Regions from separate parts of the Streptomyces sp. NBC_00554 genome, predicted to be linked through region 3. Evidence: riboswitches for the same ligand, from Rfam matches in the RefSeq annotation. Region 3 holds a riboswitch; each other region holds the start of a gene.
What was found. A riboswitch is a leader RNA that binds a small molecule or an ion and turns the genes downstream of it on or off. The one in region 3 is predicted to bind cyclic di-AMP.

Region 1 (5,162 bases), 3.6 Mb from region 3:
GGCGCTGCACAGCCGCCTGACGGCCGAGGGCCTGGAAGCGGTACGACCGGACGCCGCCGTCGTCTCCGTGCGCGCGCCGTCCCCCGAACGGGCCGTGCGGTGGGCCGCCGACTGCCGCGAGGCGGGACTCGCCGTCGGCTGCTTCCGCCCCCCGTCCGTGCCCGACGGCATCTCCCGGCTGAGGCTGACCGCTCGCGCGGACCTCACCGACGCGCAGATCGAGCACGCGGTGCGGGTGATCAGCGCAACCCGGTGATGCTCAGTCCAGTCCGATGACGCTCAGCTCAGTCCGGCGATAAATCCCTCCCAGGTGGCAGGGGCGAACAGCAGGGCGGGGCCTGCGGTGTTCTTGGAATCGCGGACGGCCACGAGTCCGGACCAGGGTCCTGGACCCGGCCGGGCCGTCTCGACGCAATTGTTCATTCCCGTACTCCGGCTGCTGCGCAGCCAGCGCGCGTCGTGCAGCGAAGTACTGGAAGGTACGTACCGAGGCAGTGCAGACATGGTGCCTCCTTACGCGCCGTCACCTATCCCGGCGATGTAATCCAATGAGTCCTCGGGCGAAAGGGCTTGGATCTGAAGGGCGTTGAAGGCCTCGCTGTAGGCCTGAAGGTCTTCTTTCCGTTCGAGATAGAGGCTACTCGTCAAGTGGTCGAGAACAACCACATCCAGATCAGATGTGCTCGGAAATGAGAAGATAACGAAAGGCCCGGTCACTCCGATGTGAGCCCCGGCGGTGAACGGCAGGACCTGAAGCCGCACTTGAGGCAGGGTGGCGGCCGTCCGCAGGCGGTGCAGCTGGCGTGCCATGACCTCCGGGCCGCCCACGTCCCGTCGCAGCACCGCCTCGTCCAGGACCGCGCTCAGTTCCAGTGGTGGATTCGAACGCAGCACGTCCTGCCGGGCCAGGCGCACCTCGACGAGCGCGTCGAGCTTGCTGTCCTCAAGTCCCCCCACGGCGGCCCGAGTCACCGCACGGGCGTACTCGGGTGTCTGCAGCAACCCCGGCACCACGGACGTCTCCAGCGTGCGCATTCCGCTGGCCTGCGACTCCAGACTGATGAAGTCGCGGTACGTCGGTGGCAGCACACCGCGGTAGGCGTGCCACCAGTGGTGCCGCCCGTTGCCCTCCGCACCCGCCAGCACCACCAGGAGGTCCCGTAACTCGGGTTCCTCGACGGCGTACGCGTCCAGGAGCCGCTCCACGTCCGAGGGCTTGACCCCACTCGTGCCGGTCTCGATCCGGCTCACCTTCGACTGGTGCCAGCCGAGAAGACGGGCCGCCTCCCCGCTCGTGAGACCCGCACCTACGCGCAGAGCACGCAGTTCTGCACCGAGCTTGCGGCGGCGTACTGCGGGACCGTACTGCATGGCCGTACTCCTTACTCCTTCCGAGCCGCCCAAATACGGTCCTCCGTCGCAGAGTTCACCGCTTCGAGCGACAGATATATGCATATCTCGGTGGATCGCACCCGTGACCGGCCAGGTAATGGCAGTCTGGCGCGAAGCACCAGTCCGGGACCGTACTCGAACCATCCGCTCCGTGTCGGACCCCGGTCCCGTGGGAAAGGGACGACCGCGCCATGGCAGACCATCAGGAAGCATCCGTCACTCTGCCGAGCGATCCAGCCTCGGTCTCCGCGGCCCGGAAATTCGTCGCCGAAGTGCTGGCCGAATGGGGCCTGCCGGGTGACTCCGAAGTCGCCGACACCGTACGCCTGATCGTGTCCGAACTAGCCACCAACGCCGTCCAGCACACTTTCGGGCAGTCGCCCACCTTCAGAGTGGACGTCCGCCTCGAGCGGGACGAACACCTGCGCCTCGGCGTCACCGACAGCCACCCACGCTTTCCCAAACGACTGCCCGCGGCCGTCCAGCAGGACAACGGACGCGGCATGGTGATCATCCGCTGGCTGACCGCCGAGTGCGGCGGCAGACTCACCGTCCGGCCCACTCGCGAAGGCGGCAAGACCATCTCCATCGAACTGCCCTGGACGGCACCGGTCGAGCCGGTGACGGCAGGGGGTCCGCAAGAGCCCTGAAACCCGGTCCAGTTGTGCTGCGCGGCGGCGCGTCCGAAGGCGCCGCGCAGCGAACTCACGCTGCTGGGTCCGATTCCTCTCCTCGACCCTGTGTGGACGTGATGTAGCGCCCCACCAGCCGGGGCAGAACGGTCCACAGCGCCAGGCAGACGGCCAGAGTGCCCGCGCCCGCGGCGATCCCGGCGCCGCGCCCCAGCGTCACGTCCACGACGAGGAGCACCGCTCCGGTGAACGCCAGCATCAACACGTATAGGCCGACGTGGGTCAGCCAGGAGGAGACCCGCACGATGGCGGGTTTGACGTTCTGCTGGAACAGCGACCGGTGCAGGGCGGCCGGCGCCGTGAACAGGGCGGCGGCCAGGAACGCGAGCAGGAGGGTGGTGACGTACGTGGCGCGCTGTGCCGTGTCCAGCGAAGGGAAGCGCTGGGTGAAGGCCAGGGTCAGGAGAAAGGCGAAGAGGATCTGCACGCCGGTCTGGGTGACCCGCAGCTCCTGGAGGAGCTCGGCGAAATTGCGGTCGGCGCGCTCAAGAGGTTTCTCGTCGCGTTCCGTGCGGGGACGTTGTTCCACCATGGTGGACGAGTAACCGGTTCGACCGTGTTTCACGCCCTGCCGCACGTCCCGTGGGGGCGACGGCGCGTGCCGTCGCCCCCACGGACGGGTCAGCTGACCCGTCCGTACCAGACGCTCTTCGTCCAGATCTTCTGGAGCTTCACTACCTCCCCGGTCTTCGGGGAGTGCCAGATCTTTCCCTTCCCGGCGTAGATGCCGACGTGGTACACGCTCCGGCCCGAGTGGAAGAACACGAGGTCTCCGGCCTTGCGTTTGGAGGCGGAGACATGGTTGGTCTTGTTGTACTGCGCCGCGGCCGTACGAGGCAGCTTCTTGCCTGCCTTCTTGTACGAGTAGAGCGTGAGCCCGGAGCAGTCGAAGCGGCGCGGCCCAGCGGCGCCGTACTTGTACGGGGAGCCCTTCTTGGAAGCCGCGACCTGAAGTGCCTTCGTCGCCAGGGTGGCCGCTTCGGCGTCGGATGCGACGCCTGGGACCACGAGGCTGCCGCCCACGGCGGCGATGGTGAGAGCCGAGGCCGTACCGGCCCTCGTCCACAGCGACGGGACACGATTGAGCGCAGTCATGCGCAACCCTTCGTCAGCCGCCTGTGAAGGATGACCTGTCGGATTCGGGCTGGCGAAGTAGCCCGGCCGCGTGCTGCGGCTTCACCCCAAGGACCGCCCGGATCTCTCCGGCGGCCCGTCGTGCTGGGTCCTCCACTCCTGCCGATGCACATCTGTCGACCGGTCATCCGGGAGGCGGCAGGACTCGGCGTCCGACCCGGACCGCCCCGCCGGTGTGGCGGGGGCTTGTCGTCGGAAGGGATCTTCACGCATTGATGTCGGAAAATCCGAGCGGAATCGGCGGTTTGTGGGGTTACTCACCACTCACCCGTTCGGGTGGACACCCCGCCGTTCGAGCGAGTGTCCAGTAGGCCGACGACGCCCGTACCAGCGACGGAGGGCTTCAAGTACGCATCCGCGCTACGCGCGTTGCGCAACTTCTGCGCGCTCTTGGAAGGACGGGTGTCTACGCCATCCGGGGGTACACCATCTGGTCCGTTTGAAACCCGGGCCGGACGCTCCGACGGGTCGGTGCGTGCGGTGGCCCGGGTAGGGGTGCGTCAACTGTCGGAACCAGGCGGCAGGGTGACGCGGGCCGCCCGCCGCTCGCCGTCGAGGACACGCAGGGCCTGCGCCAGGGTCGGGGCGTGCACCTCGCTCTCGCCCCGCTGATGCATCAGCGCGAGGGCGTCCCGCAGCGCCGTCGCCTTGGCGACCAGCGCCTGAGCGGCCCTCAGGCCTCGGTAGGTGTCCCCGGGGCGGGCCGGGTTGATGCGGCCGAGCAGGTCGACCACGTCCAGGTAACGGTCGATCAACTCGGCTTCCGCGCGCGTCAGTGCGGGCAGCGGGGGCAGTTCGGGTGGGAGCATCGGCCGCTCACCTCGCGCCGGGTGTGGGGCGGGAAGCCTTGCGGCTCGGGATGATGCCGTCGATCAGTCCGTACGCCAGTGCCGCCGGCGCGTCGAGGATCTTGTCCCGCTCGATGTCCGCGGCGACCCGCTCCGGACTCTGGCCTGTGTGCCGCACGAGCATCTCCTCCAGCATCCTCCGAGTACGCGTCAACTCCTCGGCCTGGATGGCCAGATCAGAAGCCTGCCCGTGGATCGGCTCGGGAAACGACGGCTGGTGGATCAGCACGCGGGCACCCGGCAGCGCGAACCGCTTGCCCGGCGTACCGCCCGCAAGGAGCACGGCGGCGGCCGAAGCGGCCTGGCCGAGACAGACGGTCTCCACCTCGCAGGTGACGAACTGCATCGTGTCGTAGACGGCGGTCATCGCGCTGAGTGAGCCGCCGGGGGAGTTGATGTACAGCGAGATGTCCCGGTCCGGCGCCAGGTACTCCAGGTGCATGAACTGAGCCATCACGTCGTTCGCCGACGTGTCGTCGACCGGCGTCCCGAGGAACACGATCCGCTCGTCGAGCAGCTTCGAATACGGGTCCAGGGTCCGGTGGCCCGCGCTGGAGCGTTCGGTGAACTCGGGCAGGACATGGCGGGCGGACGGGCGGTTCATGGCTTACGCCTCCTCGGCATCGCTTCTGTAAAAAATGTACAGGACGTACGTATGCCTTCGGAGGGTGCTCGCTGACAGCGAAAATCCCCGTGGAGCTAGGTGCTCCACGGGGATTCGGTGTACGGCGAGGGTCAGGTGAGGGGGGCCGGGGCGGGTGTGCCGTAGAACGTTATGGCGGGCCAACCGCGGGACGCGGTCAGTTCGTTGAGGGCGTTCGCTATTTCCAGGGGGGTGATGGTGTTCGCTGTCGGAGCTTCGGAGAACCCGATGCTGAAACTCAGGCTGATCTGGCCCACGTAGTCGTCGACCGGGAGAAGCGCCGTGCCGCTGAACTCCGTGCCGCTGGGGAAGGTGACCGTCGCGGCGTCGGCGGTCTCCGTTGCTTCAGTCGCCGTGGCCTGTGCCGGCCCACTGGAGGCAAGCACGGCTCCCGCCGCCGCGGTCCCCGAGTACCCCAGCAGTGAACGTCTGGAAAGTTCGGACAAGGTCCCC
Region 2 (5,162 bases), 650 kb from region 3:
CGCCCAGGTAGCGGAAGAGGGGGAGGTCGCTGGCCTCGGAGGCGGCGTGCGCGACGGCGAGGGAGACGCCGAGGATGGCGTTGGCGCCGAGCGAGCCCTTGTTGTCGGTGGCGTCCAGGTCGAACATCGCCTGGTCGATCAGGCGCTGCTCGGTGGCGTCGTAACCGACGAGCTCCGGGCCGATCTGCTCGATGACCGCGAGGACGGCCTTCTCGACACCCTTGCCGTGGTAGCGGTTGGGGTCACCGTCGCGGAGCTCGATGGCCTCGAAGGCGCCGGTGGAGGCGCCGGACGGGACGGCGGCACGACCCGTGCTGCCGTCATCGAGGCCGACCTCGACCTCGACGGTGGGGTTCCCTCGCGAGTCGAGGATTTCCCGGGCTACGACGACGTCGATGGACGGCACGAGCATCTCCTTCTGGGATGTGACGCGGGTACGCGGGGCTTTTTGGAACCCTGCGGGATGAGCCTAACCGGCTCGGAGCGATCGGCCAGCCGGTCGACCACCCCTTGGGCAGAACACAGGGTAAACATTGTTCCAGAACGGAACAAAAAAGGAATGAAAAACCCCGCCCCGGTGCGTACGGGGGAACACGCACCGGAGCGGGGAGCCCGTGGGGACGGGGGTGACCCACACGAGGCCTTCAGTATGGAGACCACGTATAGGAGAGAGCTGAGGTTCAGCTACGAGCCTGGTGTCAGCCGACCGCCGTGGGCCGACAACCGCTGCCCCTCAGCTCTCGGACCTCAGCTGAGGTGCAGCTGCTGACCCGGGTAGATGAAGTCCGCGTCGTCGATGATGTCCTTGTTCAGCTTGAGCAGCTGCTGCCAGCCACCCTTGACGTTCTTCGCCTCGGCGATGGCGCTGAGGGTGTCGTTCTTCTTCACCTTGTACTCGCCGTCACCCTTCTTGACCTTCTTGCCGGTCGGGGTCTCGACGGTCTTCGCCTTGGCGGTCTTGGTCGTCGCGGTGGACGTGTTCGACTGCTGCGAAGGAGTGGTGCTCTGCTCGCTGCTCGACGACGAGGAGGACGAGGACGAGTCGCTCGTACCACCGTCGTACGCGGCGCTCGACAGGCCCGTGCCGCAGGACGGCCAGGCGCCCTTGCCCTGTGCGGCGAGGACCTTCTCGGCGACCGTTATCTGCTGGGACTTGGAGGCCTGGTCGGCGGTGGCGGCGTAAGCGCTGCCGCCGTACGCGGACCAGGTGGAGGAGGAGAACTGCAGACCGCCGTAGTAACCGTTGCCGGTGTTGATGGCCCAGTTGCCGCCGGACTCGCACTGGGCGACGGTGTCCCACTCGGAGGTGGTGGCGGCGGAGGCGGTGCCGGACGCCATCAGCGGGGCGGCGACGGCGACGCCGGTCACCCCGGCGAGCGTGGCAATGCGGGTGACCTTGGACGGGCGACGGTGCTTGCCCTTGCACGAACGCAGCATGAAGTGATCCCCTCACCGACGCCTGCGAGGTGAGCTGTCGGGTTCGGGCGGGTGAGTGCCCGGTCGCGCACCTCTCGGCGCACGTCTTCACCCCAAGCCGCTCCCGGTCAACTACCGGGCTCGGCACTTACCTTGGGTCCCCCGCTCCTGCCTACGGCGCTTGACGCGACGACTGTTCCCGTACGGCCGCTGGCAGGATTCGGCGTTGCGATCGTCGGGGCCCGCTGTGGCGAGCGGTCACGACCGTAAGCAGGCGATCGGCGGAATTTCAAAGACGATCAGGGGGTCTGAGATCCATCTCTCATTCTCACCAAACCGGACATTCCATGGCGAACCATGACGCGAACTCCCGCTACTTTTCGCCCGGTTCGGCACCAACTGCAAGGCTCTGACCGGGGAGAATGAGGTTCGCGTCGGTGCCCACCGTCTCCTCGTTCTCGGCGTACAGCTCGGCCCATCCGCCTTCGAGGCCAAGGGCGTCGGCGATGGCCGAGAGACTGTCGCCGACGCGGACGACGTACGAACCGTCGACGACGCCGCGAAGGCCGTCGGAGTCACGCGAGGCATGCCGCCCGGCCGTGCTGTCCGTACGGCCGTCGGTCGTGCCCTCGGTGGCGGTGTCGCCGCGGTGACGCCCGGCGCCGGTCGTCGCACTGTCGGACGCATCCGAAGAGTCGTCACTCTGGGCCGACTTGTCCGAGTCGTCATCGTTTGTCGCGCTCGAGTCCGCACCCTCGTCCGCGTCCGAAGTGTCGGACTTGGTCGACGTGTCGGACGAGGACGACGCGGACGGAGAGGGGCTGGACGAAGCAGACAAGTCGAGCGAACCGGATGAGTCGGTCGATTCCGAGCTCGAAGAGTCGGAGGAGTCCGAAGTGGAGGCGTCGGACGACGAGTCGTCCGACACGCCCGTGTCGACGTCCGCCGAGGCCGAGTCCTTGCTGAGCCCGGAGAGGGGTCCACAGGTGGGCCAGGCGACGACTCCGCGGCCGTCGAGGATCTTCTCGGCGACTGCTATCTGCTGCGAGCGGCTGGCCTGGTCGGCGCTCGGGGCGTATTCGATGCCGCCGTAGTTCTCCCAGTCCCACTGGGTCAAGTGCAGCCCGCCGTAGTACCCGTCACCGGTGTTGTCGCTCCAGGAGGCGCCCGTCTCGCACTCCGCGACACGGTCCCAGGTGGTGGCGTCGGCCGCGCTCGCACTCGTGGCACCGAGCAACGGGATCGCGATGGCCGATCCGGTCACTCCTGCCGCGACGATGAGAGCCGGAGCCTGACGGGGGCGACGATGGCGGCCGTTCCCGGAGAGCATGCGGAAGCCTTTCACGTGACAGCAGGTGACTAAAGCGACGTACGGAGACGTCTGCGACGGATGATCCGCGCTGGTCATTGAACGTATCGGCACTCGAACGCTTGTCACAAGTCGATGCAGCGTAGATCACGTGAAGATCACAATGTTGATGGACCGTCAGCTTTTCGCGCCCCCGAAGTGCCTTACGAAGGCCCGGTGGACAACTGGAGCGGAGGCGTGAACTCCACTGGAAGTGTGCGCAATCCGCGCATAATGAGCCCACCGCGCCATCGCAAATCGGCGGAATCTCCCGCGAGTTGGAGGTCGGGGAGGCGGGTGAGGAGGGTGGCCAGCGCGGTCTGGCCCTCCAGGCGGGCGAGGGGTGCGCCGAGGCAGTAGTGGATGCCGTGTCCGTAGCCGAGATGCTGGTTGTCACGGCGGGAGAGGTCGAGGGTGTCCGGCTGCGCGAAGCGTTCGGGGTCACGGTCCGCAGCCGCCAGTACGACGAGGACGGGGTCGCCGGGTGCGATGTCCTGTCCGCCGAGCCGGACGGCCTCGGTCGCGAACCGCCAAGTGGCCAGCTCCACAGGGCCGTCGAAGCGAAGGAGTTCCTCGACACCGGTTTCGAGCAGTCCACTCTCCCCGGCGGCAAGGGACTTCTGCAGTCGCTGCCGCTGCTCGGGGTGGGTGAGGAGGGCGTACGTGCCGTTGCCGATCAAGTTCACGGTCGTCTCAAAACCGGCAAACAGGAGGATGAAGGCCATGGCCACCACCTCGTTCTCCGTGAGGTGCTCACCGTGGTCGGAGGCGCGGATGAGGCCGGAGACGAGGTCCTCGCCGGGGGCGGCGTGTTCGGGCAGCGCCTCGCGCTTGCGGTGGATCAGCTCGGCCAGATATCCGCGCATCTTCTTGACGGACCGTGCGACACCGCCCCGCGGCCCTCCCCCGTGCCGGATCATCATCCCCGCCCAGTCCCGGAAGTCGTCCTGGTCCTCGCGGGGGACGCCGAGGAGCTCGCAGATGGCGTAGATGGGGAGCGGGAAGGCGAACTCGTGGATCAGGTCTGCGGACCCCTTCTCCGCGAACTGGTCGATGAGGTGATCGGTGATCTCCTGCACGCGCGGCGCGAACTCGGCCACCCGGCGCGGCGTGAACGCCTTGCTGACGAGCCGGCGCAGCCGGGTGTGATCCGGCGGATCGATGTTGAGCAGATGCGTCATCAGCTCGGCCTTGCGCTCACCCGGGATGCCCGTCTTGCCCTTGGCATGGGCGGGTTCGTCGTGATGCGCCGGGTTCTTGCTGAGCCGTCCGTCGGCGAGAGCGTGCTTGGCGTCGGCGTACCGGGTGACCAGCCAGGCCTCCACACCGCTGGGCAGCCGGGTCCTGTGCACGGGGGCGTGCTCGCGGAGCCAGGCGTACGCCGGGTAGGGGTTGGTGGCGAACTCCCAGCTGAAGAGTTCGGGGGCAGGGCCTGCGGGGGTGGGGTGCTCGGTCACTCCTTGACCGTATCCGGGGACGGTGTCCGGGCAGGCGAGGAGGCCTTGCCCGGCCGACCCGGACCACGGTGCCGGCCGCCCCGCACACTTCACCCCAGGCTGTCCGCAAATCACCTGCTGTTTGACTCTGCGGCTCGACAAGTCCCTACATTCGCGAAGTGGACCCCGAAATACTCAGATCCAGCTTCGCGGTCGTCGAGAGACGGGCCGAGTTCGCGGTCAAGTACTTCTACTCGCATCTGTTCCGGCACAACCCGGAGGTACGCGCGCTTTTTCCGCTGGACTTCCCTGAGGACATGGAACGGCAGCGGGATCGGTTGTTCGCGGCGCTGACGTATGTGATGGAGCGGTTGGGGGATCCGGCGCTGCCGGAGTATCTGCGGGAGCTGGGGCGGGATCACCGGAAGTATCTGGCGGAGCCCGATCACTACGCCGCCGTGGGGGCGAGTCTGATCGCCGCGTTCACCGTCGTCGCGGGGTCGGCGTGGAACGCGGAGGTCGAGAAGGCGTGGTCCGAGGCGTACGGGGCGATCGCCAATGTGATGCTCCAGGGCGCGTGGGAGGCGCAGCAGGAGGGTGAACCGCCTTGGTGGGATGCCGAAGTGGTGGCCCGGACGCGGCACGGTGACGATCTCGTCGTACTGACCCTTCAGCCCGACCGACGGCTGCGGTACTCCCCCGGCCAGTACGTCAGCGTCAACGCCCCGCATCTGCCGGGCATTTGGCGGCCGTACTCGCTGGGCAACGCACCCCGCGTCGACCACACCCTCGACCTGCACATCAGCCGGGTCGAGGGCGGGGTGCTCTCCACGGCCCTGGTCCGGCAGACGCGGGAGGGTGACGCCCTGCGGCTCGGCGCACCCGGTGGCGGGCTGACCCTGCGGACACCCGGGGAGCGGTCGCTGACGTTCATCGCGGCCGGCACGGGGTGGGCACCCGTC
Region 3 (5,162 bases):
CGTGCCCGCGTACTTCTACCTGGCCAAGGACGGGAAGGTGCCGCTGACGCCCGTCGGCAGCACCGTCGACACCCCGCAGAAGCTGACCACGTACTGGTTCGGGCAGCGGCGGTACACGGACGGTGTCTCGCAGGAGACCTGCCGCAACTTCAAGCACGTCGGGTACTCGCTCGCCGCCACCGCACACATCGCCGAGACCGCCTGGCACCAGGGCATCGACCTCTACCGCGACGTCAAGGACCGGCTGAAGGCCGCGCTCGACTTCCACGCCAGGTACCAGATGGGGGAGACGGCGCCCGGGTGGCTGTGCGGTGGGCGGGTCGACCGGAACATGGGGCCCGACCTGGAGGTCGCGCTCAACCATCTGGAGGACCGGCTCGACGTCCACGTCCCGGCCGCCCACCGGTTGGCCGAGCAGACGAGGCCGTCCGGCACGGACGATCTGTTCGTCTCCTGGGAGACGCTCACGCACGCCGGGAATCCTGCCGACTGAGGGCCGACCGAGGGCCGACCGAGGGGTGACGGCAACGTTGGTAATGGGTGTCCCGCGAGTGGCGTATAGTTGGGTTTAACGACGCGGGGTGGAGCAGCTCGGTAGCTCGCTGGGCTCATAACCCAGAGGTCGCAGGTTCAAATCCTGTCCCCGCTACTGAAGGCCAAGGGCCGGAACTCGGATTCACGAGTTCCGGCCCTTGGTGTATTCCGGGGGACGTGTACGCATCCCCCGGAAGGTCCACAGGGGTCGCCCCCCGACCCCGCTCCGGGAAACCTGGACGGGTGGGGCAGCGAACAGGTACGCAGCGGGCGGGGGATCCGTACGACCCGCGCGACGGCTCGTACGACCCGGCATACGACCGGTCCGGTGGGCGGCTGCCCGGGGACCCCGTGCCCGATCCCGGGCTGGGTGACGGAGAGCCCGCCCGGTCGGCCGGAGCGAACCCGCGCAGGATCTCGTACACGCGCAGATTCGTCCGGGTGCTCCCCGTGCTGCTCATCGCCGCCGGCGCCCTGTACGAGTACCTCACGCCGAGGGATTTCACCGGCGGGCCCCTCTTCACTGCCGCCCCGCTGGTGGCGGCTCCCCTCTATTCGCTGCGCGGCACCGTGCTCACCGGCGTATCGGCCGTGGTGGCGGCGCTGGTGGTCCACACCCGGCTCGGCGTCGTCACGCAGGCCGAGGCGGTCACCGAGATGGCCACGGTGGCGACGGCCGCCGTGCTGGCCGCCCTCATCAACGTCCTCGTCCGGCGCGGCAACGCCCGCCTCGCCTCCGTCCGCGAGATCGCCGAGGCCGCTCAGCGCGCCGTACTGCCGGAGCCCGGCGAGCGGATCGGCGCGCTCGATGTCGCGGCGCGGTACGAGGCGGCGCAGGAGGACGCGTTCATCGGCGGGGACCTGTACGCGGTGCAGGAATCCCCGTACGGCGTACGGCTGGTCGTGGGTGACGTACGGGGCAAGGGGATGGGCGCCGTGGCGGCCGTCGCCGTCGTCATCGGGGCGTTCCGGGAGGCCGCCGAGCAGGAGGCGACGCTGGAGGCGGTCGCCGGGCGGCTCGAGCGGGCGCTGGAGCGCGAGGGCGCCCGGCGCGACGGCCTCGACGCCTTCGAGGGGTTCACGACGGCCGTCCTCGCGGAGATCCCGCGCGGCGAGGAGGTCGTACGGATCGTCAACCGCGGCCATCCGCCGCCGCTGCTCCTGCACGCGGACGGCACGCTCGTCACACTCGACGCCGGGGAGCCCGCACTGCCGCTAGGGCTGGGCGAGTTGGGCAGCCTGCCCGACCGTGCGCAGGAGGCGGAGTTCCCGAAGGGGGCCACGCTGCTCCTGCACACCGACGGGCTGTCCGAGGCCCGCGACGAGCGCGGGCGCTTCTACGATCCCGCGGCGTTCCTCACCGGACGGACCTTCCCCGCGCCCGGCGCACTGCTCACCGCGCTCGCCGACGAGGTCCGCCGGCACTCGGGCGGCGGGACGACGGACGACATGGCGCTGCTCGCCGTACGGCGTCCGTGAGAGGTTCTGGCCCCGAAAGGTTCCGGCCTCGAGGGGTTCTGGCCCCCGTTGTCACCGGGGTGATCGAGTGACGCCCCTCCGCATAACAACTGACATACCGTCAAGAGTGTTGTGACTGATGAGGTGTGGTCAACTCGCCCGTTTTACGCCGGTGATGACCCGAAAGTCCTGGCCAGAAGCGTTAATGATCAGTCCGAACGGCTTGGAATCCGGTGCCCGCGTCTATTAACGTTCGATAACGCAGCGCGGTCGTCCCAGCCGTCACGAGAGACGGCTCCGTGCGCATGCGCCTAATCCCGCAAGGGAGCCGGGGAACCACCAACTTGGGGTGAATCGAGCGTCTTTCGCAGGTGGGAACACCAGCGGTTGACGCGCGTAGGAGACCTTCCTGCTCCGAACCCGTCAGCTAACCCGGTAGGCGAGAAGGAAGGAAAGGAGCACGCCCACGTGGCGTCCAACCCGCCTGCCCAGGCAACCTCGTATCCGCCGAGCGAAACGCACACCTTCGTTTACGGCAAAGAAGACGAGGGCCCCCGGGAGGAGTGGAATCCCACCGAGGACTCCCTCCGTCCCATCCGCGGCCGGCACCGTGTCGGCAAGCAGCGCGGAGGCGGCGGACTCGCGCGCAGCTCCACCGTTCTGGGCGTCGGCGTCATAGCCGCGGTCGGCGCGGGCGGCATGGCCACCGCGGCGCCCAACAAGCCGCCGGTCTCGATCTCGCTGCCCGACCTGCCGTCCGTGAGCACGATCCTCTCGGACGACACCTCCGACGACGAGGCAGAGGGCTCCACCACTCCGCTCAGCAGCGCCGGTCTGACCACTGCCGAGACCGAGCAGGGCACCGCGGACGCCGGCGAGGTCCTGCGCGCCCGCATCATGCAGCAGGCCGAGGTCCAGAAGGACCAGGCCGACACCGCGGCCCAGCAGGCCGCCCAGGCCGCCGCGGTGAAGAAGGCCGCCGACGACGCCGCCGCCGTGAAGAAGGCGGCCGATGCCAAGGAAGCCGCCGCGAAGAAGAAGGCGGCGGAGGAGGCAGCGGCCAAGGCAGAGGCCGAGCGCCTCGCCGAGCTCGCCAAGAGCTACACGCTGCCGACCTCCTCGTACACCATCACCTCGACCTTCGGTCAGGCCGGCTCGCTGTGGTCCTCCGGCTACCACACCGGTCTGGACTTCGCCGCGCCCACGGGCACGCTGATCAAGGCGATCCACAGCGGCACGATCACCTCGGCAGGCTGGGACGGGTCGTACGGCTACAAGACGGTGCTCACGCTCGACGACGGCACCGAGCTGTGGTTCGCCCACCAGTCCTCGATCAGCGTCAGCGTGGGGCAGAAGGTCGCCACCGGTGACGTCATCGGGCGCGTGGGTGCGACGGGCAATGTCACCGGGGCGCATCTGCACCTCGAGGTCCACCCCGGCGGCGCCGACACCGGGATCGACCCGATGGCCTGGCTGCAGAGCAAGGGCATCAATCCCTGATACGTACGTTTCCTGATCCCCGGCGGTTCTGACGACACACCCCCCGACGTCAGGGCTGCCGGTCAGGTATGTGCGGAATACAGCCATCCGCTGGTGGCGTTGAGATCGAGCATGACTTCTCTTCGCAAGCTTGGCTCGTCCGGCCTCGAGGTCTTCCCGCTCGCCCTCGGCGGCAACGTCTTCGGCTGGACCGCAGACGAGACCCGGTCCTTCGCCGTCCTCGACGCGTACGCCGCCGCGGGCGGCAACTTCCTCGACACGGCCGACTCGTACTCGGCGTGGATCGACGGCAACAAGGGCGGCGAGTCCGAGACCATCATCGGCAAGTGGGTCAAGGCGCGCGGCAACCGGGCCGACGTCGTGATCGCCACCAAGGTCAGCCAGCACCCCGAGTACCCGGGGCTGTCCGGCGCCAACATCAAGGCCGCGGCCGACGCGTCCCTGCACCGCCTGGGCACCGACTACATCGACCTCTACTTCACGCACTTCGACAAGCCCGAGGTGCCGGTCGAGGAGATCATCGGCGCGCTCGACGAGCTGGTGAAGGCGGGCAAGGTGCGCCACATCGCGGCCTCCAACATCTCGCCCGAGCGGCTCCAGGAGTCCCTCGACTTCTCCGACCGCGAGGGCCTCGCCCGCTACGTCGCCCTCCAGCCGCACTACAACCTCGTCTCGCGCGACACCTACGAGGGCCCGCTGCGCGACATCGCCTCCCGCTCGGGCCTCGCTGCCGTCCCGTACTTCGCCCTCGCGTCCGGCTTCCTCACCGGCAAGTACCGGCCGGGTACGACGGTCGACTCCCCGCGTGCGGCGGGCGCGGGCAAGCACCTGGAGACCGAGCGGGGCCTTCGCGTGCTGGCCGCCCTCGACGAGGCCGCCCAGGCCCACGACGTCCCGGTCGCCACGGTCGCCCTGGCCTGGCTCGCCGCCCAGCCGACGGTCGCGGCACCGATCGCCTCGGCACGGGTGGTCGAGCAGCTTCCGGCCCTTGTGGGGGTGGCGGACCTCGTCCTCACGGACGCGGAGCTGGGCAGGCTGACTGAGGCGTCGGCTTAACCGTCGCCCGCGAGGGATCGATCGAGGGTTCTACGAGCGATACGGGTTGTACGCGGGGTACGGCGCCGCGGTCCCGTACGGCCCCGGGTGGGGCTGGCCGTACGTGGGCGGGTAGCCGTACGTCGGCCAGGGCGGGGGCACCGGAACCACCGGAACCGGAGCCGTCGCCCTGGCCGCGTACGCCAGGGCCGGGCGCGCGGCATCCCGGCGGAGCCACAGCTCGTGGAGCAACTTCCGTTCCCGTACGAGGAAGTCGGCGCCCGCGCGGCCGTCGCGAGCCCGGTGCCGCAGGAAGGCGAGCGAGGTCGCGTACGCCTCGTACTCGGCGACGGAGCGGGCGGCGGGCCTGCCTCCCAGGTGGCGGGCGGCGTACTGGCGGGCGAGCCGGCGCGCGTGCATCGAGCCGAGCACGTACGGCTCGGACGCGGACAGCCACCCGGCGGTGGCGTAGGCGGGCAGTTCCGCACGCACCGTGCGCAGTTCCCGCTGCCGGGTCCAGACGACCAGCCAAGTCAGCAGCGCGAACGCGGGCACCATGAACGTGGCGTACACCGCGAAGAACCCGAGCTCCCCGAAGCTCGACGAGCCGTTCCACATGGCGTGCATGCCCATGG
Region 4 (5,162 bases), 2.8 Mb from region 3:
TGTTCCAGGGCTCGGGACAGGTGAAGGGCAACGGCCACTTCGAGCTGGTGCAGGGAGCCGGTGGTTCGCTGAACGGCACCACCAGCTTCGAGCGCACCAACTACTTCGAGACCATGCCCACCCACCAGCTGGAGCTCGCCCTCTGGCTGGAGGCGGACCGCATGGGCTCGCTGCTCGCCGCGCTCGACGATGAGTCCATGGAGAACCAGCGGGACGTCGTCAAGAACGAGCGGCGGCAGCGCTACGACAACGTGCCCTACGGGACCGCGTTCGAGAAGCTGACCGCCCTTGCGTACCCGGAGGGCCACCCGTACCACCACACCCCGATCGGGTCGATGGCAGACCTGGACGCGGCCACCCTGGAGGACGCCCGCGCGTTCTTCCGCACGTACTACGCGCCCAACAACGCGGTGCTCTCGGTCGTCGGGGACATCGACCCCGAGCAGACGCTCGCCTGGATCGAGAAGTACTTCGGCTCCATCGCCGGGCACGACGGCAAGCCCGCCCCGCGCGACGGCGCCCTGCCCGACACCATGGGCGAGGAGCTGCGCGAGGTCGTCGAGGAAGAGGTCCCCTCGCGCGCGCTGATGGCCGCCTACCGGCTCCCGGAGGACGGCACGCGCGCGGGTGACGCCGCCGACCTGGCGCTGACCGTCCTCGGTGGCGGCGAGTCCTCCCGGCTCTACAACCGGCTCGTACGCCGCGACCGCACCGCCGTCGCGGCCGGGTTCGGCCTGCTGCGGCTCGCCGGAGCGCCCTCCCTGGGATGGCTTGACGTGAAGACCTCCGGCGATGTCGAGGTCCCCGTCATCGAGGCCGCCGTGGACGAGGAGCTCGCCCGGTTCGCCGAGGAGGGCCCCACGGCCGAGGAGATGGAGCGCGCCCAGGCCCAGTTGGAGCGCGAGTGGCTGGACAGGCTCGGTACGGTCGCGGGCCGCGCCGACGAACTGTGCCGGTACGCCGTCCTGTTCGGCGACCCGCAGCTCGCCCTGACCGCCGTACAGCGCGTCCTCGACATCACCGCCGAGGAGGTCCAGGAGGTCGCCAAGTCCCGCCTGCGCCCCGACAACCGCGCGGTTCTCGTCTACGAACCGATCGCCACTGAAGACGCCGAAGACACCGACGAGGAGGCGGCGAAGTGACCGAGCTCGCCACCATGGAGTTCCACCCCCAGCCGCAGGCCGGCGAGGCCAGGCCGTGGGCGTTCCCCGCACCCGACCGTGGCACCCTCGGCAACGGCCTGACCGTGCTGCGCTGCCACCGCCCCGGCCAGCAGGTCGTCGCCGTGGAGGTGCTGCTCGCCGCGCCGCTGGAGGCCGAGCCCGCGGGCCTCGACGGCATCGCCACGATCATGGCGAGGGCCTTCTCCGAGGGCACCGACAAGCTCTCCGCCGAGGAGTTCGCGGCCGAGCTGGAGCGCTGCGGGGCCACGCTCGACTCGTACGCCGACCACCCCGGCGTACGCCTGTCGCTCGAAGTCCCCGTCTCGCGCCTCCCGAAGGCGCTCGATCTGCTCGCCGACGCCCTGAGGGCACCGGCGTTCGCGGACAGCGAGGTCGAGCGGCTGGTGCGCAACCGGCTGGACGAGATCCCGCACGAGACCGCCAACCCGGCACGCCGCGCCGCGAAGGAGCTCTCCAAGGAGCTGTTCCCGGCCACCTCGCGCATGTCCCGTCCGCGCCAGGGCACCGAGGAGACGGTCGAGGCGATCGACTCGGGAGCCGTACGCGCCTTCTACGAGAAGCACGTACGCCCCGCCACGGCCACCACCGTGATCGTCGGCGACCTCACCGGGGTCGACGTCGACGCGCTGCTCGCCGACACGCTCGGCGCCTGGACCGGCTCGTCCGCCGAGCCGCGCCCCGTGCCGCCGGTGACCGCCGACGACACCGGCCGTGTCGTCATCGTGGACCGCCCCGGCGCCGTCCAGACGCAGCTGCTCATCGGCCGTGTCGGCGCCGACCGGCACGACCGCGTCTGGCCCGCCCAGGTGCTCGGCACGTACTGCCTCGGCGGCACCCTCACCTCGCGTCTGGACCGCGTCCTGCGCGAGGAGAAGGGTTACACCTACGGTGTGCGGGCGTTCGGCCAGGTGCTGCGCTCGGCCCCGGACGGCACCGGTATCGCGATGCTCGCCATCAGCGGCTCCGTGGACACCCCGAACACCGGCCCGGCACTCGACGACCTCTGGAAGGTGCTGCGCACCCTCGCCGCGGAGGGCCTGACGGACGCCGAGCGCGACATCGCCGTACAGAACCTGGTGGGTGTGGCGCCCCTCAAGTTCGAGACGGCGGCGGCCGTCGCGGGCACGCTGGCCGACCAGGTCGAGCAGCACCTGCCCGACGACTACCAGGCGACGCTGTATCAGCAGCTCGCCGCCACCGGCACCGTGGAGGCCACCGCGGCCGCCGTGAGCGCCTTCCCGGTGGACCGCCTGGTGACCGTCCTGGTGGGCGACGCCGCGACGATCGAGGAGCCCGTCAAGGCGCTCGGAATCGGTGAAGTGAGCGTCGTTCCGGCGGAGTAGGGCCGAGTAGGACAGAGCGGAACAGCACGCTCCCATGGGGGCCCAGGAGACCACGGAGTCTCCTGGGCCCCCATTTGTCCGTATTGATAGAGAGGTTGCCTGTCTGCCCTGTGGCATGCGCTACAAAAGCCGTGATCCGTTTGTCGATTGAAAGATGTCCCGTTTAGCGTCGGTCCGGCTGTTCGTCAGGCAGTGCGCCGCGCCCGCGGCACCGGACAGCCATCGCTTAGTCCCCGTACGGCGTGAGCCAGGGGAGCCGGGGACCCACACGTAGTCCCTGGGGTGAATCGGACGCCCTCTCCGGAGGTGGTCCGTAGGAGACCTTCCTGCTCCGAACCCGTCAGCTAACCCGGTAGGCGAGAAGGAAGGAAAGGATCAGCCCCTACATGGCGTTCACCTGTGGCACAGGCAAGCACCGTCGCCCGAGCCGCGTGCAGCGCACGACCAAGAACGCCATCGGCGTCGCGGCGCTCACCACCACCGGCGTCCTCGGCTCCCTGGCCTCCCCGGCGCTCGCCGCGGACAACTCGGTCGAGCAGACCGGTCTGACCCAGGCCATCGAGATCGGTGACTCGATCGCCGACCAGATCGACGCGCAGGCCGCGGCCCAGCAGCACGCCGCCGACGAGGCAGCCGCGAAGAAGAAGGCCGACGCGGCCGCGAAGAAGAAGGCCGAGGAGAAGGCCAAGGAGGAGCGCGAGGCCAAGGAGCGCGCCGCCCGCGAGGCCGAGCGCAAGCGCCTCAACACCTTCGTCTCACCGGTCACCGGCTCGTACGTCTCCACCGGCTACAAGACCGGCGGCAGCCTCTGGTCCTCCGGCAGCCACACCGGCATCGACTTCCATGCCGCGTCCGGCACCTCGGTCCACGCGGTCGGCTCCGGCACCGTCGTCGAGGCCGGCTGGGGCGGCGCCTACGGCAACAACATCGTCATCAAGATGAACGACGGCACGTACACGCAGTACGGCCACCTGTCGTCCATCGGCGTCTCCGTGGGCCAGACGGTCACCCCGGGCCGGCAGATAGGCCTCTCCGGGTCCACCGGCAACACCACCGGGCCGCACCTCCACTTCGAGGCCCGGACGACCGCCGAGTACGGCTCGGACATCGACCCCGTCGCGTACCTCCGCTCGCACGGTGTGAACGTCTGACGCCGCCCGGCATGAACGACTGATCACTCGCTTACGTACCTGTACAAGGCCCCGGCTCGCACGAGCCGGGGCCTTGTGGTTTCGAACCGCTTCCTGTCCAAAAAATATCCATGGATTCCGGTCCGCCATCGGAAATTCCGAGTCTCTGCAATAGAGTCACTGAACAAGCGTCAATCGACGGCGTTTCACGGGGATTAAAGCGGAGGTCCGGTATGCGTGTTCCTGCGCACTCGGTATGCACAGCGATCCGCGACGACATCGTCGCGGGTGTCTACGAGCGCGGCAGCCGGCTCACCGAGGAACTGCTCGCGCGCCGCTACGGCGTCTCGCGCGTCCCCGTGCGTGAGGCCCTGCGCACGCTGGAAGCCGAGGGCTTCGTCGTCACCCGGCGGCACGCGGGCGCGTGTGTCGCGGAGCCGACCGAGCAGGAGGCCGGGGACCTGCTCGAGATGCGCATGCTCCTTGAGCCGCTGGGCGCCGCGCGGGCCGCACAGCGCCGCACCGAAGCCCACCTCAAGGTGCTCCGAGGCCTGGTCAGGCTGGGTCAGGAGCGGGCCAGGAGGGGCAACAGCGAGGATCTGCGCTCGCTGGGCGGCTGGTTCCACGAGACCCTCGCGCAGGCCTCCGGAAGCACCGCGCTGACCTCCACGCTCGCCCAGCTGCGGCACAAGATCGCCTGGATGTACGCGGTCGAGGCACCGGCCAACCCCGCGGAATCCTGGGCCGAGCACGGCGGGATCGTGGACGCCGTGGCGCGCGGCGACAGTGAGCGGGCCCGGGCGATCACGGCCCTGCACACCGAACGCGCGACGGCCGCGCACCGGCTTCGCTTTCCCGGCGCGGGAGATCGCCCGGACCGTGTGAGGACTTCGCAACATCCCGTAAACATGACGGGCCTGCGGCATTAACAAGAGCGCCGTATACAAAGAGGAGTAATTCGCGGGAGATTATTTATGCTGCCCGCACAATGGAATTGCGAAGGGCCCGCCCGATAATTCGGACGGGCCCTGCGTGGCATTTTTTGGAGCGTCGAACACCCCAACCATCAATTGAGAAACCCCAACGGCGCGCAACCACCACCGCGAGAGCGGCGCCGGTTAAGGCGCAAAGAGGTGTCTCAGACGGTCTCGGGAAGCTCCTCGAGCCCCTCGGCGACCAGCTTCGCCAGACGGTCGAGGGCGACGTCCGCGCCCTCGGCCTCGGACGCGAGGACGATCTCCTCGCCGCCCTGGGCACCCAGGCCGAGGACCGCGAGCATGGAGGCCGCGTTGACGGGGTTGCCGTCAGCCTTGGCGATCGTCACGGGGACGCCGGAGGCCGTGGCCGCCCGGACGAAGATGGAGGCGGGGCGGGCGTGGAGGCCCTCGGCCCAGCCGACGTTGACGCGGCGCTCAGCCATGTGATGCTGCCCTTCAGATGTCTCAGGTTGTCTAGACCAGTGTCCCATATCGTGAAGCGTGTCCGGAGCGGGCCCATTCGGTGAC

Region 1: another riboswitch for cyclic di-AMP. It lies ahead of OG266_RS39660 (C40 family peptidase); the one in region 3 lies ahead of OG266_RS23380 (M23 family metallopeptidase).
Region 2: another riboswitch for cyclic di-AMP. It lies ahead of OG266_RS26355 (transglycosylase family protein); the one in region 3 lies ahead of OG266_RS23380 (M23 family metallopeptidase).
Region 4: another riboswitch for cyclic di-AMP. It lies ahead of OG266_RS11030 (M23 family metallopeptidase); the one in region 3 lies ahead of OG266_RS23380 (M23 family metallopeptidase).

What each region holds. Positions count from the first base shown of each region.
Region 1 is NZ_CP107799.1:8,935,639-8,940,800, forward strand. Features, by position in the region: gene OG266_RS39635 (8-amino-7-oxononanoate synthase) at 1-256, shown strand, start outside; gene OG266_RS39640 (DUF397 domain-containing protein) at 280-504, opposite strand; gene OG266_RS39645 (helix-turn-helix domain-containing protein) at 514-1,371, opposite strand; gene OG266_RS39650 (ATP-binding protein) at 1,584-2,042, shown strand; gene OG266_RS39655 (DUF6328 family protein) at 2,098-2,616, opposite strand; gene OG266_RS39660 (C40 family peptidase) at 2,706-3,179, opposite strand; cyclic di-AMP (ydaO/yuaA leader) riboswitch at 3,183-3,369, opposite strand; gene OG266_RS39665 (hypothetical protein) at 3,719-4,027, opposite strand; gene OG266_RS39670 (ATP-dependent Clp protease proteolytic subunit) at 4,035-4,670, opposite strand; gene OG266_RS39675 (twin-arginine translocation signal domain-containing protein) at 4,802-5,155, opposite strand.
Region 2 is NZ_CP107799.1:5,961,480-5,966,641, reverse strand. Features, by position in the region: gene eno (phosphopyruvate hydratase) at 1-412, opposite strand, end outside; gene OG266_RS26355 (transglycosylase family protein) at 748-1,437, opposite strand; cyclic di-AMP (ydaO/yuaA leader) riboswitch at 1,442-1,606, opposite strand; gene OG266_RS26350 (transglycosylase family protein) at 1,790-2,746, opposite strand; gene OG266_RS26345 (cytochrome P450) at 2,929-4,221, opposite strand; gene OG266_RS26340 (globin domain-containing protein) at 4,380-5,162, shown strand, end outside.
Region 3 is NZ_CP107799.1:5,315,307-5,320,468, forward strand. Features, by position in the region: gene OG266_RS23365 (alginate lyase family protein) at 1-493, shown strand, start outside; tRNA gene OG266_RS23370 (tRNA-Met) at 576-649, shown strand; gene OG266_RS23375 (PP2C family protein-serine/threonine phosphatase) at 778-2,013, shown strand; cyclic di-AMP (ydaO/yuaA leader) riboswitch at 2,291-2,449, shown strand; gene OG266_RS23380 (M23 family metallopeptidase) at 2,461-3,492, shown strand; gene OG266_RS23385 (aldo/keto reductase) at 3,604-4,548, shown strand; gene OG266_RS23390 (PrsW family intramembrane metalloprotease) at 4,579-5,162, opposite strand, start outside.
Region 4 is NZ_CP107799.1:2,530,903-2,536,064, reverse strand. Features, by position in the region: gene OG266_RS11040 (M16 family metallopeptidase) at 1-1,142, shown strand, start outside; gene OG266_RS11035 (M16 family metallopeptidase) at 1,139-2,527, shown strand; cyclic di-AMP (ydaO/yuaA leader) riboswitch at 2,741-2,901, shown strand; gene OG266_RS11030 (M23 family metallopeptidase) at 2,914-3,678, shown strand; gene OG266_RS11025 (GntR family transcriptional regulator) at 3,891-4,586, shown strand; gene OG266_RS11020 (HPr family phosphocarrier protein) at 4,796-5,077, opposite strand.